DNA from 2 places in the Frondihabitans peucedani genome. Region 2 is predicted to be linked to the other one. Evidence: predicted binding sites of a transcription regulator. Region 2 holds the regulator's gene; the other holds the start of a gene.
What was found. Region 2 encodes HrcA, which represses chaperone genes, less so after heat shock. Its sites were predicted from a motif close to TTNGCACTCGNNNNNNNCGAGTGCNAA; they were not measured.
Positions count from the first base shown of each region.

Region 1: groES (co-chaperone GroES) is a predicted target of HrcA. The motif match lies at 4,828-4,854, and genes of this name have one in related genera.

Region 1 is NZ_BAABAU010000001.1:2,194,766-2,202,055, forward strand. It holds gene tsaB (tRNA (adenosine(37)-N6)-threonylcarbamoyltransferase complex dimerization subunit type 1 TsaB) at 1-677, shown strand, start outside; gene rimI (ribosomal protein S18-alanine N-acetyltransferase) at 674-1,186, shown strand; gene tsaD (tRNA (adenosine(37)-N6)-threonylcarbamoyltransferase complex transferase subunit TsaD) at 1,186-2,238, shown strand; gene ABD733_RS10315 (DUF4190 domain-containing protein) at 2,290-2,592, shown strand; gene ABD733_RS10320 (DUF4190 domain-containing protein) at 2,793-3,365, shown strand; gene ABD733_RS10325 (hypothetical protein) at 3,375-3,581, shown strand; gene ABD733_RS10330 (THUMP-like domain-containing protein) at 3,616-4,812, opposite strand; gene groES (co-chaperone GroES) at 4,953-5,249, shown strand; gene rarD (EamA family transporter RarD) at 5,328-6,284, shown strand; gene ABD733_RS10345 (ABC transporter substrate-binding protein) at 6,396-7,290, shown strand, end outside.
Region 2 is NZ_BAABAU010000001.1:613,401-620,690, forward strand. It holds gene ABD733_RS02895 (HIT domain-containing protein) at 1-196, opposite strand, end outside; gene ABD733_RS02900 (16S rRNA (uracil(1498)-N(3))-methyltransferase) at 238-969, opposite strand; gene dnaJ (molecular chaperone DnaJ) at 972-2,081, opposite strand; gene hrcA (heat-inducible transcriptional repressor HrcA) at 2,167-3,189, opposite strand; gene ABD733_RS02915 (DUF4870 domain-containing protein) at 3,387-3,773, shown strand; gene hemW (radical SAM family heme chaperone HemW) at 3,785-5,011, opposite strand; gene ABD733_RS02925 (DUF1990 domain-containing protein) at 5,015-5,665, opposite strand; gene ABD733_RS02930 (hypothetical protein) at 5,729-5,887, opposite strand; gene lepA (translation elongation factor 4) at 5,939-7,290, opposite strand, start outside.

The DNA of each region.
Region 1 (7,290 bases), 1.6 Mb from region 2:
ACCGCGAGCGGGGCGTCCTCGCCGAAGCCACCGAGCTCGACACCCGGCGGCACGCCGAGGTCGTCGGCGAGCTCATCGCCGCCTGTCTCGACGAGGCCGGGGTGTCGCCCCGCGACCTCAGCGCCGTCATCGCCGGAATGGGCCCCGGCCCCTTCACCGGCCTCCGGGTCGGCATCGCCGCCGCCCGGGCCTTCGCCTTCGGCGCGGGGAGGCCCTGCCTCCCGCTCGTGAGCCACGACGCCGTGGCCTTCGAGAGGCTCGGCGGGCTGGCGCTCGTGGCGGGCGGCGTGGCCGGTGCGCCGGCGCCTGCCTCCCCGGAGCGGGCAGTGCCTGCCGCCTCCGCGCAGCCGCTCCTCGTCGTCACCGACGCGCGGCGCCGCGAGGTGTACTGGAGCGCGTACTCGCACCTCGACGAGCAGGGTCTGCCCGTGCGCGTGAGCGGGCCGTCTCTGGTGCGTCCGGACGATCTCGACGAGGTGGTCCGGGCATCCTGCGGGGCCTCGTTCACGGCCGACGCCGAGCGCACCGACCCGGCGTCCACCGCGGTCTCGGGAGCCGCCCTCGGCCTGCTCGGCGAGACGCTCTACGCCGCGGGCCGGTCGTTCGCGGCGGACGAGCCGCTCTACCTCCGCTCGCCCGACGTGACCGTGCCGGGCGCCCCCAAGAGGGTCTCGTGACCGCAGGGGCGGTCGAGATCCGCCGGGCGACCCCGGCCGACCTCGAGCCGATCATGGCGATCGAGACGGCGGCGTTCGTCAACGACGCCTGGAGCCCCGAGAGCATGGCCCACGAGCTCGCCGACTCGTCGTGCTTCTACCTCGTCGCCGTCGAGCAGGCGGCGGGCGAGGCGGGTGCCGTCGTGGCCTACTCCGGGCTCCGCGCTCCGATCGGGTCGCCGGACTCCGACATCCAGACCATCACGGTGGCGCCCGAGTACCGCCGCCGCGGCATCGCCCGAGACCTGGTGCGCAGGATGCTCGACGAGGCCGCGGCCCGCGGCGCCCGCGAGACGTTCCTCGAGGTGCGGGTCGACAACCCCGGCGCCCAGACCCTGTACGAGTCGTTCGGGTTCGAGGGCATCGCCGTCCGCCCCCGCTACTACATGCCCGACGGGGTCGACGCGCTCGTGATGCGGGCGTCGCTCCCGGCGCCGTCGGCCGCTCTCTCGACCTCGGAGGACCTGTGATCCGCGAACCCCTGGTGCTGGGCATCGAGACGAGCTGCGACGAGACCGGCATCGGCATCGTCCGCGGACGCACCCTCCTCGCCAACGTCATCGCGTCGTCGATGGACGAGCACGCCCGCTACGGCGGCGTCGTCCCCGAGATCGCTGCCCGGGCGCATCTGGAGGCCCTGCAGCCGACGCTCAGTGCGGCCCTGGCCGAGGCCGACGTCTCGCTCGACGACCTCGACGCGATCGCCGTCACGAGCGGCCCGGGCCTCGCCGGTGCCCTCATGGTCGGCGTCGGGGCTGCCAAGGCACTCGCGCTCGGCGCGGGCAAACCGCTCTACGCGGTCAACCACCTCGTCGGCCACGTCGGGGCCGACGTGCTCCGCGACGACGGCAGCGAGATCGAGCTGCCGACGATCGCGCTCCTCGTCTCGGGCGGGCACACGTCGCTCCTCCACGTCCGCGACCTCGTCGACGACGTCGAGCTCCTCGGCGAGACGATCGACGACGCTGCGGGCGAGGCGTTCGACAAGGTGGCGCGACTGCTCGGGCTGCCCTACCCGGGCGGCCCCCAGATCGACCGGGTCGCGGCTGACGGCGATCCTGCGGCCATCCGGTTCCCCCGCGGGCTGACCCTGCCGAAAGACCTCGAGAAGCACCGGTACGACTTCTCGTTCTCCGGCCTCAAGACGGCCGTCGCGCGCTGGGTCGAGAAGACCGAGGCGGCAGGATCGCCCGTGCCCACCGCCGACGTGGCGGCCAGCTTCCGCGAGGCGGTCGTCGACGTCCTGCTGACGAAGGCCCTCGCGGCGTGCGCCGACCGCGGGGTGCCCCGCCTGCTGCTCGGCGGGGGAGTCGTGGCGAACGCGCGGGTGCGCGAGGTCGCCGCGGCCCGGTGCGCGGAGGCCGGCATCGAGCTCAGGATCCCGCCCCTGTCACTCTGCACCGACAACGGCGCGATGATCGCCGTCCTCGGGGCCGAGCTCGTCGCGCGCGGCCGCCGCCCCTCGCCGCTGTCGTTCGGCGCGGACTCCACGCTGCCGGTGACGAGCGCGCAGGCGCTGTAGGCGCTGTAGGTTCGTAAGACCGCAGAGTCGCCGTCTCGAGAGGATCCGCCGATGTCCGATGGTCGTCTTCCCGCTGCTCCTCCGCCGCACGATCCGTCCGGACCGGTGCCGCCGCCCGGCCGCCGCTGGAACCTGCTCGCGATCGCCAGCCTCGTCCTCGGCGTGCTGAGCTTCCTGCTGAGCTGGTACGGGATCATCGGCGTGGCCGCCGTCGTGACCGGGATCGTCGCGCTCCGGCAGATCGGCACGACCCGGCAGCGGGGGCGGTGGCTCGCGGGTGCCGGCGTCCTCCTTGGCGCGCTGGCCGTCGTCATCGTGATCGCCCTCGTGCTCATCGGCCGCGCGGCAGGCTGAGCGCGCGCGGCCGGACCGCTCTCGGGCCGGCTACGGCGTGCAGCGGACGCGACCCCGATCAGGGGGACTCCTGCCGTCGGGGGTACGCGCTAGGGTCGATGGAACCCCTCACCACCGGGCGGGCGCGCCCCCGCGACCGCCCGGAGCCGGGTGAGGCAGCACGGCGGGGGACGCCGTCTTCACGAACCGGAGCGACGAGCATGAGCGATCAGACCGACCACACGCCCGACGAGAGCGGCCGCGAGTCGCAGCCGCCGGCGTACGGGCAGAATCCGCCGGCCTATGAGCAGAATCCCCCGGCCTACGGGCAGGACAAGCCCGCGTACGGGCAGAACCCGCCGGCCTACGGGCAGGATCAGCCGTCCTACGGCCAGAACCAGCCGGCCCAGAACCCGTACGGCACGCCGGCGCCGAACCCGTACGCGCAGAGCCCCTACGGTCAGGGCGGCTACGGCCAGAATCCCAACGGCCAGAACGCCTACGGCCAGAACCCGTACGGCGGGCCGGTGCCCGGCACGACGAGCCCGCTGGCCATCGTCTCGATGATCCTCGGCATCGTCGGCGTGATCGGCGGCTTCCTCTTCTTCGCTCTGATGCCCATCGCCGCGATCATCCTGGGCTTCATCGCTCGTCGACGCACCCGTCAGTACCACCAGCAGGGCGCGGGCATGGCGCTCGCCGGCATCATCACCGGCTTCGTCGGGGTGGCGTTCTTCGTCGCGTACATCGTGGTCGTCGTGGTCATCGTCGCGGCCGACCCGAACATGAACTAGGCCCGACTCGTGATCCCGAGGGCAGCCTCCGCACTCCGGCTCGGGCTGGTCCTCGCCCTGTGGCGCCGCTACCGGGCGGCTGCGACGCCGAGCGAGCGGGAGACCGCGGGCCGGGCGATCATCGCGATCGCGTCGGTCTGGGTCGGGGCCGTCGCACTGACGGGCCTCGTCGTCTTCGGGTGCGTGGCGTTCCTGCTGCTCCTGGTGCGGGTCTGACGATCCTGCACGCCGGAAGGCCGCCGGGCGCCCCCTAGGCGGGCTGGACGCGCTCGCAGAGGAGCGCCGTGTGGTGGCCCGCGACGCGGGTCAGGATCAGCGTCGCCTCGTTCGCGCCCGACAGCTGCAGCCGCTTGCGGAACGCGGCGGGGTCGATGTCGACGCCGCGCTTCTTGATCTCGACGCGTCCGATCCCGCGCTTCTTGAGCTCCTGCCGGAGGCGCTTCTCGTCGAGCGGGAACGTCTCGACCACCCGGAAGCACTGCGCGAACGGGGTCGCGACGGCGGTCGGGCCGGAGAGGTAGGCGATGTCGCGGCTGATGGTCCGCGCGCCGATCAGCCGGGCCAGGTCGCCGATCAGCCGCGCGCGGATCACGCCTCCGTCGGGCTCGTACACGTACTCGTCGAGATCGCCGACCTCGACGTCGTCCGAGTCGCCCGCCGCGGTCAGCTCGGCGGGCCCGTGCGCCCCGAGCACGAGGGCTGCGCGCCGGATGCCGGGCCGCGCCAGGGCGCCGAACCAGACGCCCACCTCGACGACGGAGCGGTCGACCGAGATCCACTGGCACTCGGCGTCCGACGGCAGCAGCTCGCGGTCGACGCCGGGGCCGAGCTTCACGCCGGTCGGCAGACGCTCGGCGAAGGCAAACGCGGTGTCGAGGGCGGGCGACCAGTCCGCGGGATCCTGCAGGCGCCTGGTCGAGCTGTGCCCCTCCGTTCGGCGCGCAGGATCGAGGAACACCCCGTCGACCCCGTCGAGGTCGGCTTCTTCAGCGGCGCCGAGGCGCACCTCGGCCGCGGGCCACGGTGCGAGGTTGTACGTGGCGATCGCCGCCGTCACCTCGTCGCGGTCGACGGCGACGACACCGAGGTCGAGGGCGGCCAGAGCGAGCGCGTCGCCGCCGATGCCGCAGCCCAGGTCGGCGATGCGCCGGAGGCCGGCGCGGCGGAAGCGGCCGGCGTGCGTCGACGCGACCGGGAGCCGCGTGGCCTGCTCGAGCCCCGCCTCGGTGAAGAGCATGCGGTCGGCGAAGTCGCCGAACTTCGACCGCCCCTTGGCGCGGAGTCGCGCCTGCGTGAGCACGGCGGCGACGAGCGAGGGGGAGTGGCCCTCCTTGCGGAGGCGGGCGACCTGCTGGACGACGTCGGCCTTCTGGTCGAACGCGGGCAGCGAGTCGAGCAGCCGGAGTCCGTCGACGGTCAGGAGTTCGCGGAGTTCGGTCGGCTGCATGTCTCTATGGTGTCATTGGCACTCGGATTGACCGAGTGCCAATCCGGCTCTAAGGTGGTTCTGGCACTCACACGCGTGAAGTGCCAACCACGGATTTCCAGTTCCGCTGCCGCAGCTCGTTTAGAAAGAAGAGGTCAACCGTGTCGGTCAACATCAAGCCGCTCGAAGATCGCATCGTCATTCGTCAGGTCGAAGCCGAGCAGACCACTGCTTCCGGTCTCGTGATCCCCGACACCGCCAAGGAGAAGCCCCAGGAGGGCGAGGTCGTGGCGGTCGGACCGGGTCGCATCGACGACAAGGGCAACCGCGTTCCGCTCGACGTCGCCGTCGGCGACAAGGTCATCTACTCGAAGTACGGCGGGACCGAGGTGAAGTACGGCGGGGAAGACCTGCTCGTGCTCTCGGCTCGCGACGTGCTGGCGGTCGTCGTCAGCTGACAGCGACACCCCGGAAGGCCCCGGCTCCTCACGGAGTCGGGGCCTTTCTCCGTCGGTGGCAGCCGTTAGCCTCTCAAGGTGAGTAACGAGGATCAGGGCCGCGCACGCGCCGGCCTGCTGTTCGCCGTCGGCGCCTACGGCCTGTGGGGCTTCCTGCCCGTCTACTTCCTCCTGCTCCAGCCCGCGGGCGCGGTCGAGATCGTGTCGTGGCGGATCCTCTGGTCGCTGGTGTTCTGCGCGATCCTGCTGGCCGCGACGAGGTCGTTCCGGCGCTTCGCAGCGCTGCTCCGCGACCGCCGGGTGGTCGCGACCATGGCTCTCGCGGGCGCCACCATCGTCGTCAACTGGACGACGTTCATCTTCGCCACGCTCAGCGGCCACCTGGTTGAGGCCGCCCTCGGCTACTTCATCAATCCGGTCGTGACCGTGCTGCTCGGGGTCGTCGTCCTCCGGGAGCGGCTCCGCGTGCGCCAGTGGGTCGCCGTGGGCATCAGCGTCGCCGCCATCGTGGTCATCGCGGTCGGCTACGGGCAGATGCCGTGGATCTCGCTCATCCTGGCCTTCTCGTTCGGCACCTACGGCCTCATCAAGAAACGGGTCGGCGGTCGGGTCGACGCCGTGGGCGGGCTGACCCTCGAGACGCTCGCCATGGCGCCGTTCGCCGCGATCGCCCTGGTCGTCGTCGGGGCGCAGGGCGGAGGGCTCGCCTTCGGCTCGTCCGGCCTGCCCCAGGCCGCGGCAATCGTGGGCACCGGCGTAATCACCGCGGTCCCGCTGCTCTTCTTCGCCGCTGCCGCGAGCCGCCTGCCGCTCTCGACGCTGGGTCTCACGCAGTACCTCGCGCCGATCCTGCAGCTCGTCGTCGGGACGGCTCTGCTGCACGAGCCGATGACGACCTCCAGGTGGCTCGGCTTCGCCCTGATCTGGGTGGCGCTGGCCGTCTTGAGCGCCGACGCGCTCCTCGAGAACCGCGCTCAGCGGGGCCTCGCGCAGTCAGCAGCTTCATCACGAATTGCTAACGAAACCGCGAGGTGATGCCTGCAACACACGGGCGAAACAATAGCCCCCTAGGTTCTAACCCATTCACACGGTTGGGTCGCGCGCCATCGCGCGACCGCATCACCACCGTTCAGAGAGGGTTCACGGATGATCAGATCCACCACTGCCCTGAAGGCGCTCACGATCGCGGGTGCAGCGACACTGCTCCTCGTCGGCTGCTCCTCCACGGGCTCCAGCAACTCGCCGAGCAGCTCGTCGACGCCGAAGTCGTCGTCTGCGAAGGCCGACCCGGCTGCGAAGTGCAAGGCGCCTTCGACGCCGAGCACCGACGCGATGAAGATCGGCACCATGCTGCCGCTCACGGGATCGCTGGCGTACCTCGGCCCGCCCGCCGTCGCGGGTGCCGGCCTGGCGCTCGATGACATCAACGCGGCCGGCGGCGTCGTCGGCAAGCCGGCGTCCATCGCCTCGGCCACCGACTCCGGCGACTCGACCGACCTCACGGTCTCGAGCTCCGCAGCCGCGAAGCTGAAGGCCGCGAAGGTCTCCGTCGTCCTGGGCGCCGAGTCGTCGAGCGTCACGCTCAACGTCGTCGACCAGATCACGAGCAGCTGCACCATCGAGATCTCGCCCGCCAACACGGCGTCGGCGCTCTCGGGCTACTCGTCGTACTACTACCGCACCGCTCCGCCGGACTCGGTCCAGGGCTCCGCCCTCGGCCAGCTCGTCGTCGGCGACGGCAACGCGAAGGTCGCCTTCCTGGTCTTCAACGACTCGTACGGCACCGGTCTCCGCGACTCGACCCAGAAGGCCATCGAGGCTGCGGGCGGATCCGTCGTCTACGGCGGCACCGGCAAGAGCCAGGAGTTCCCTCCCGGTCAGAAGACCTTCTCGTCCGAGGTGACCGCGGCCCTCGCCGCCAAGCCCGACGCGATCGTCATCCTGGCGTTCGACGAGACCAAGCAGATCGTGCCCGAGCTCGTCTCGCAGGGCTGGGACCTCTCGAAGACCTACATGTCGGACGGCAACACGGCCGACTACT
Region 2 (7,290 bases):
CGGGATCGCCGGCGGCGAGCTGGACGACGTCGGTGTACTCCTGCGTCTTGGGGACGACGAGCAGGTGGACCGGGGCCTTCGGGGCGATGTCCTCGAACGCGAGGACGTTCGCCGTCTCGTGCACGATCGTCGCGGGGATCTCGCGGTTGACGATCCGCGTGAAGACGGTCGGCTCGCTGGTGGACTCGGGGCTCATGCCGTTCATCGTACCGACGCCCGCAGACAGTGGCTCGGCCCTCACCAGCGCCCGAGGCGAACGCTCAGGACGGCCAGCGCGGCAGGCCCCGCGGTCGACGTGCGGAGCACGGAGTCGCCGAGGCGCACCGCGACCGCGCCGGCGGCCTCGAGCTGCTCGATCTCGTGCGGGGTGACCCCGCCCTCCGGGCCCACCACGACGACCACGTCGGACTCGGAGCCGAGGTCGACCTCGGCCAGGGAGCGCGACGCGGTCGGCTCCAGGATCAGCACCAGGGCTGATCCTGCGCGCCTCACGAGGTCGGTCGTCTGCGCCACGTCGGAGACGGAGGGCGACCACGGCCGCACCGACTGCTTCGTCGCCTCGCGGACGATGGCCGACCAGCGGGCGAGGCCCTTGGCCACCTTCGGGCCCTCCCACCGCGAGATGCTCCGGCCCGCGGCCCACGGCACGACCTCGTCGACTCCGAGCTCGGTCGCGGCCTGCACAGCCAGCTCGTCGCGGTCGCCCTTCGCGAGGGCCTGGGCGAGCACGAGCCGGCGTGCAGGCGCAGGATGCCCGGTGACGCTCGTGACCGCCAGCACCAGCCGGTCGCCGCTCGCCTCCCGCACCTCGCCCGAGGCCACCAGCCCGCGGCCGTTCCCGACCCGCAGGGCGTCGCCGGGCCGGACCCGGCTCACCGTGACGGCGTGTCGGGCCTCCGGACCCGTGACGATCACGTCGGAGCCCGGAGACGACTCGGCGAGCTCCTCGACGAGGTAGAAGTGGGCCACGATCAGAAGTTCAGGAACCGGTCGCGCAGCTTGCCGAACAGCCCCTGCTGGAACTGGGAGAGCTCGGGCTTCTCGTGCTTGCGGCCGGAGGCGAACTTCTCGATCAGCTCGCGCTCCTTGTGGCTGAGCTTCGTCGGCGTCACGACCTGGATGCCGATCTTGAGGTCGCCGCGCCCGGAGCCGCGGAGCCTCGTGACGCCGCGGTCCTTGATCGTGACGACGTCGGCGCTCTGCGTGCCGGGCTTGACCTCGACCTGGATGTCGCCGTCGAGGGCCTTGACCGTCGTCGTCGTGCCGAGGATCGCGTCGGCCATCTGCACTTCGAGGGTCGCGAGCAGGTCGTCGCCGTTCCGGCTGTAGACGTCGTGGTGCTTGACCTTGACCTCGAGGTAGAGGTCGCCGTTGGGGCCGCCGGCCGGGCCGACCTCGCCCTGGCCGGGCATCTGCAGGCGGATGCCGGTGTCGACGCCGGCGGGGATGTCGACGGGGATCGTGCGGCGGGCGCGGACGCGGCCCTGACCCTGGCAGGTCGGGCACGGGTTCGGGATGACGGTGCCGTAGCCGCGGCAGGTGCCGCAGGGGCTCGAGGTCATGACGTTGCCGAGGAGCGAGCGGACCGTGCGCTGGATCTGGCCGGAGCCGCCGCAGATGTCGCAGGTCTGCGGGCTGGTGCCCGGAGCGCAGCACGAGCCGTGGCAGGTGTCGCAGAGGACGGCCGTGTCGACCTCGATGTCGCGCTGGACGCCGAAGACGATGTCGTCGAGCTCGACCTCGAGCCGGAGCAGGGCGTCTTGACCGCGCTCGCGCCTCGACCTCGGGCCTTGCCGCTGCTGCTGGGCGCCGCCGAAGAAGGCGTCGAAGATGTCGCCGAACCCGCCGGCTCCTCCACCCTGACCGCCGAAGCCCTGCTGCGGACCGAGGTCGTAGCGCTGCCGCTGCTGCGGGTCGCTCAGGACGTCGTAGGCGTGCGTCACCTCCTTGAACCGCTCGGAGGCCTCCGGGCTCGGGTTGACGTCGGGGTGCAGCTCGCGCGCGAGCTTCCGGTACGCCTTCTTGATCTCGTCGGGGGTCGCCTGTCGGTCGACTCCCAGGACGTCGTAGTGATCTGCCACTTGTCTCCGTCGTGCTGCTTGGTTCTGTCTGGCTGCTGGATGCTGCGCGCGGGCGCGGCACCGTGGTCTGTGGTGGGGCGGGGCGCTAGTGCTCGCCCAGGAGCCCCGAGAGGTAGCGGGCGACGGCGCGGACCGCCGCCATGTTGCTGGAGTAGTCCATGCGGGTGGGCCCGAGGACGCCGACCCGGGCGATGTCGCCGCCCGAGGCGGTGTAGCCCGACGCGACGACCGACGTCTGCGCCAGGCCGAACGACTCGTTCTCGCGGCCGATGCTGGCGACGACGTCGACGTCGCCCGAGCGCATCTCGCCGAAGAGCCGCAGGAGCGTCACCTGCTCCTCGATCGCCTCGAGCACCGGGAACAGGTTGCCCGAGAAGTCGTCTTCGGTGAGGACGAGGTTCGCAGCGCCCGCCATGACGAGCTTCTCGTGCCGGCCGGCCGAAGCCTGACCGATGAGGCTCGCGACGACGACGTCGACGACCGGGCGGCGCTCGGGGCGGAACTGCTCGGGGAAGCCGGCCAGGAGGCCGCCGGCCTCGACGAGCGACCGGCCGCCGATCAGCCCGTTGAGCTTGGCGCGGAGCTTGCCGAGGAACGCCTCGTCGACGACGGCGCCCGTGTCGACCGTCCGCTGCTCGACGTGGCCCGCGTCGGTGATGAGGACGCTCATGACGCGGGTGTCGCTGAGGCGCACCAGCTCGACGTGCCGGACCGCGGCGCTCGAGAAGGTCGGGTACTGCACCAGGGCGACCTGGTTGGTCAGCTGCGAGAGCAGCCGGACGGTGCGCGAGAGGACCTCGTCGAGGTCGGACGAGTTGCCGAGGAACGTCTCGATCGCGGTGCGCTGGGCCTGCGAGAGCGGGCGGAGGTCGGCCATCCTGTTGACGAAGAGGCGGTAGCCCTTGTCGGTGGGGACCCGGCCGGAGGACGTGTGGGGGGCCGCGATCAGCTCCTCCTCCTCGAGGAGGGCCATGTCGTTGCGGATGGTGGCCGCCGACACGCCGAACTGGTGCCGGTCGACGATGGACTTCGAACCGACGGGCTCGCGCGACTCGACGTAGTCGTGCACGATGACCCGGAGGACCTCGAGACCTCTCTCGCTGACCACGGACACCTCCTGCCTCGACACACCCGGACGACGGGCCGCGACCGATGCTGGCACTCCGTCGATGAGACTGCCAATGCTACTCCACGCCGGTGACAGCCTCTGGTTCGAGGCCACCGCGTGCCGCTATGCTCAGGCCGTCCACAGCCTTCCCAGGCGTCACGGGGCAGGCACCCAGGCGACCACGATTGGCGACGACCATGAGCGACTACAAGAACCCCGCCGGCGAGCCGTACGGCGGCGGCGCCGCACCCCAGCCGATGCGGCCGGAGGACGAGAAGCTCTGGGCGACCCTCATCCACGTCGGCGGGATCGTCCTCGGGTTCGTCGCGGCGCTCGTCGGCTACCTCGTGCTGCGCGACCGCGGACCTTTCATCAAGGAGCACACGCGCGTCGTCCTGAACTTCCAGCTCACCGTGCTGATCGGCTACGTCGTCGGCGCAGCGCTGTCCGTCATCGGGATCGGCGTCGTGATCAGCCTGGTCGTCTGGATCCTGTCGATCGTGTTCTCGATCCTGGCCGCTCTCGCCGCCAATCGCGGACAGTACTACCGGTACCCCCTGACGATCGAGTTCATCAGGAGCTAGTCGCCGAGCAGCTAGTCGCCCAGGAGCCGCCGCACGACGGCGTCGGCGAGCAGCCGCCCGCGGAGCGTCAGCCGGATCGTGCCGCCGAGGGCCGCCCGGCCGTCGACGAGCTCGTCGGCGATCAGCCCGGGGATCGCTCGGCGGCCGTCGGCGTCGAGCTCATCGGTCTTCAGCTCGTCGCGCACGCGGACGGCGAGCAGGACGCGCTCGGTGCTCCGGGTCTCGGCATCGAGGGTCTCGCGCCCAGCGGCGGGTGACACCCCGGCGAGCACGCGGTCGGCGTAGGCCGCCGGATGCTTCACGTTCCACCAGCGGACTCCCCCGACGTGGCTGTGGGCTCCCGGCCCGACGCCCCACCAGTCGTGCCCCTGCCAGTACGCCAGGTTGTGCCGGCTGGCGTGCCCGTCGCCGCGCGACCAGTTGCTGACCTCGTACCAGTCGTAGCCGGCCTCGGCCAGGCGTCGGTCGGCCAGCTCGTACATGTCGGCCGCCGTGTCGTCGTCCGGCATCGCCACGTCGCCACGCCGGACCTGCCGCGCGAGCTTCGTGCCGTCCTCGACGATGAGGGAGTACGCCGACAGGTGGTCGGGTTCCTGGGCCAGAGCGGCGTCGAGGGAGCGGCTCCAGTCGTCGAGACTCTCGCCGGGCGTGCCGTAGATCAGGTCGAGGCTGACGTCGAGGCCGGCCTCGCGGGCCCAGCGGACGACGAGCGGGATCCGCGCAGGATCGTGCGTGCGCTCGAGGGTCGCGAGCACGTGCGGCACCGCCGACTGCATCCCGAAGCTCACGCGGGTGAACCCGGCGGCTCGGAGCTCGTCGAGGTAGGCCCGGTCGACGGAGTCCGGGTTCGCCTCGGTGGTCACTTCGGCCCCCTCGGCGAGACCCCAGGTGTCGCGCACGGCACTCAGCATGCCCGCGAGATCGCTCGACGGGAGGAGGGTCGGGGTGCCGCCGCCGAAGAACACGGTCGACGCCGACCGCTCGGGAAGGCCTGCCTCGCGCAGGATCAGCCCCGCCTGCTCGACCTCGAGTGCGGCCTGCCCCGCGTAGTCGCTCCGCTTCGCCCCGCGGAGCTCGTCGCCGGTGTACGTGTTGAAGTCGCAGTAGCCGCAGCGGACCCGGCAGAACGGGACGTGCAGGTAGACGCCGAAGTTCCGGGTCTCGGCGCCGTCGCGGACGCTCGTCGGCAGGAGGCCGTCGGCGGGAGCCGGATCGGCGATCGGGAGGGTGCTCGGCACGCGCTAGTCGCCCACCAGCACGCGGAGGTAGCGCTGGGTGTACTTGTTCTGCTGCGCCCGGAGGAACGGCGAGACCAGCCGCCACTTCCAGTTCGACGGCCGCGAGAAGGCTCGGACGGTCAGCCAGACGGAGCCGTCGTCGGTCTGGTCGATGACCCACGACTCCTCGCCGCTCTCGGGGTGGCCCTCGAGGGTGCCGTAGGCGAAGCCCTTGCGGGTCGGCTCGTCGATCACGTAGACCACGCGGACCGGCGCGTGCGTCGTCCGGCCGTAGGCCTTGATCACGAGAGTGGCCGTCGTGCCCGCCGTCAGGAACGGCTCGCCCTCGGGCGAGAAGTGCGACTCGCCGTCCGGGGCCGCGTAGTCGGCAGGATCGAGCGGGTTGCCCTGGTCGTCGAACGTGACGGGCGTGTAGGCGCCCTCGTCGACGGCGGGCACGGAGTCGACGTGCACGGTGATGCCGCTGCGCTCCTGGACCTTCCAGGTCATGATCGCAGCCCAGGCCGCTTCGAAGCGCGCGTCGCCGTGACCGATGCGGGTGCGGTACTCGACGGGACGGAATCCTGCCGGCGGATACTGCAGGAGGTCGGGTGCCTGCGTCGCCCCGACCTGCCCGTAGGTGGTCTGGGTCTCGGTGTGGGTCGCTCGGCGCATTCGGAAAGTCTACTTCCCGTGCCGAGAGGCAGCCTGCGCAGGGCGCCTCCCGGACCCCGGCGGTCAGACGCGGCTGCGGACGTTCCGGACGATCCAGCCGATGACGGCCAGCACGAACAGGATGATGCCGATGACGATCAGGAACTTCAGGGCGGCGACGAAGATGCCGAATCCGAAGATGACGATGGCGGCGATGATCAGGACGATGAAGAGGACAGGCATGACCTCAGCCAACTCGCACTTCTCGTGCTGCGCCCGAGAGCGCCTCGCGGGCTACTTGGCCTTGGCCTTCTCGGTGTCGCCGGAGAGCGCCGCGATGAAGGCCTCCTGGGGCACGTCGACCCGGCCGATCGTCTTCATGCGCTTCTTGCCCTCCTTCTGCTTCTCGAGGAGCTTGCGCTTGCGGGTGATGTCACCGCCGTAGCACTTCGCGAGCACGTCTTTCCGCATCGCGCGGATCGACTCGCGCGCGATGATCCTGGCGCCGATGGCCGCCTGGATCGGCACCTCGAACTGCTGCCGCGGGATGAGCTCGCGCAGCCGGCCCGTCATCAGGACACCGTACGCGTAGGCCTTGTCGCGGTGGACGATCGTCGAGAAGGCGTCGACCTGCTCGCCCTGGAGGAGGATGTCGACCTTCACCAGGTCGGCCTCCTGCTCGCCGCTCGGCTCGTAGTCGAGGCTGGCGTAGCCCTGGGTCTTGCTCTTCAGCTGGTCGAAGAAGTCGAACACGATCTCACCGAGGGGCATGTTGTAGCGGAGCTCGACGCGGTCTTCGCCGAGGTACTCCATGCCGAGGAGCGTGCCGCGGCGGCCCTGGCAGAGCTCCATGATGACGCCGACGTAGTCTTTCGGCGCCAGGATCGCGGCCTTGACCACGGGCTCGGCGACGCTCTGGATCTTGCCGTCGGGGAACTCCGACGGATTGGTGACCGTGACGGTCTTCTTGTCTTCGGTCGTCACCTCGTAGACGACGCTCGGAGCCGTCGTGATGAGGTCGAGGTTGAACTCGCGCTCGAGGCGCTCGGTGATGATCTCGAGGTGGAGCAGGCCGAGGAACCCGCAGCGGAAGCCGAAGCCGAGCGCGACCGACGTCTCGGGCTCGTACACGAGCGCGGCGTCGGAGAGCTTGAGCTTGTCGAGCGCCTCGCGGAGCACCGGGTAGTCGCTGCCGTCGATCGGGTACAGGCCCGAGAAGACCATCGGCAGCGGCTCGGTGTAGCCGGGGAGCGCCTGCGTCGCCGGCTTCGACGCGGTGGTGACCGTGTCGCCGACCTTCGACTGGCGGACGTCTTTCACGCCGGTGATCAGGTAGCCGACCTCGCCGACGCTGAGGCCCTTCGAGGCGAGCGGCTCGGGCGACGAGACGCCGATCTCGAGGATGTCGTGGACCGCGCGGGTCGACATCATCTGGATCTTCTCGCGCGGCTGCAGGGTGCCGTCGATCATGCGCACGTAGGTGATGACGCCGCGGTAGCTGTCGTAGACGGAGTCGAAGATCATCGCCCGCGCGGGGGCGTCCTTCTCGCCCTTCGGCGCGGGGATCCGCTGGACGACGACGTCGAGGAGCTCCTCGACGCCCATGCCGGTCTTGCCGCTGACGCGCAGCACGTCTTCGGGCCGGC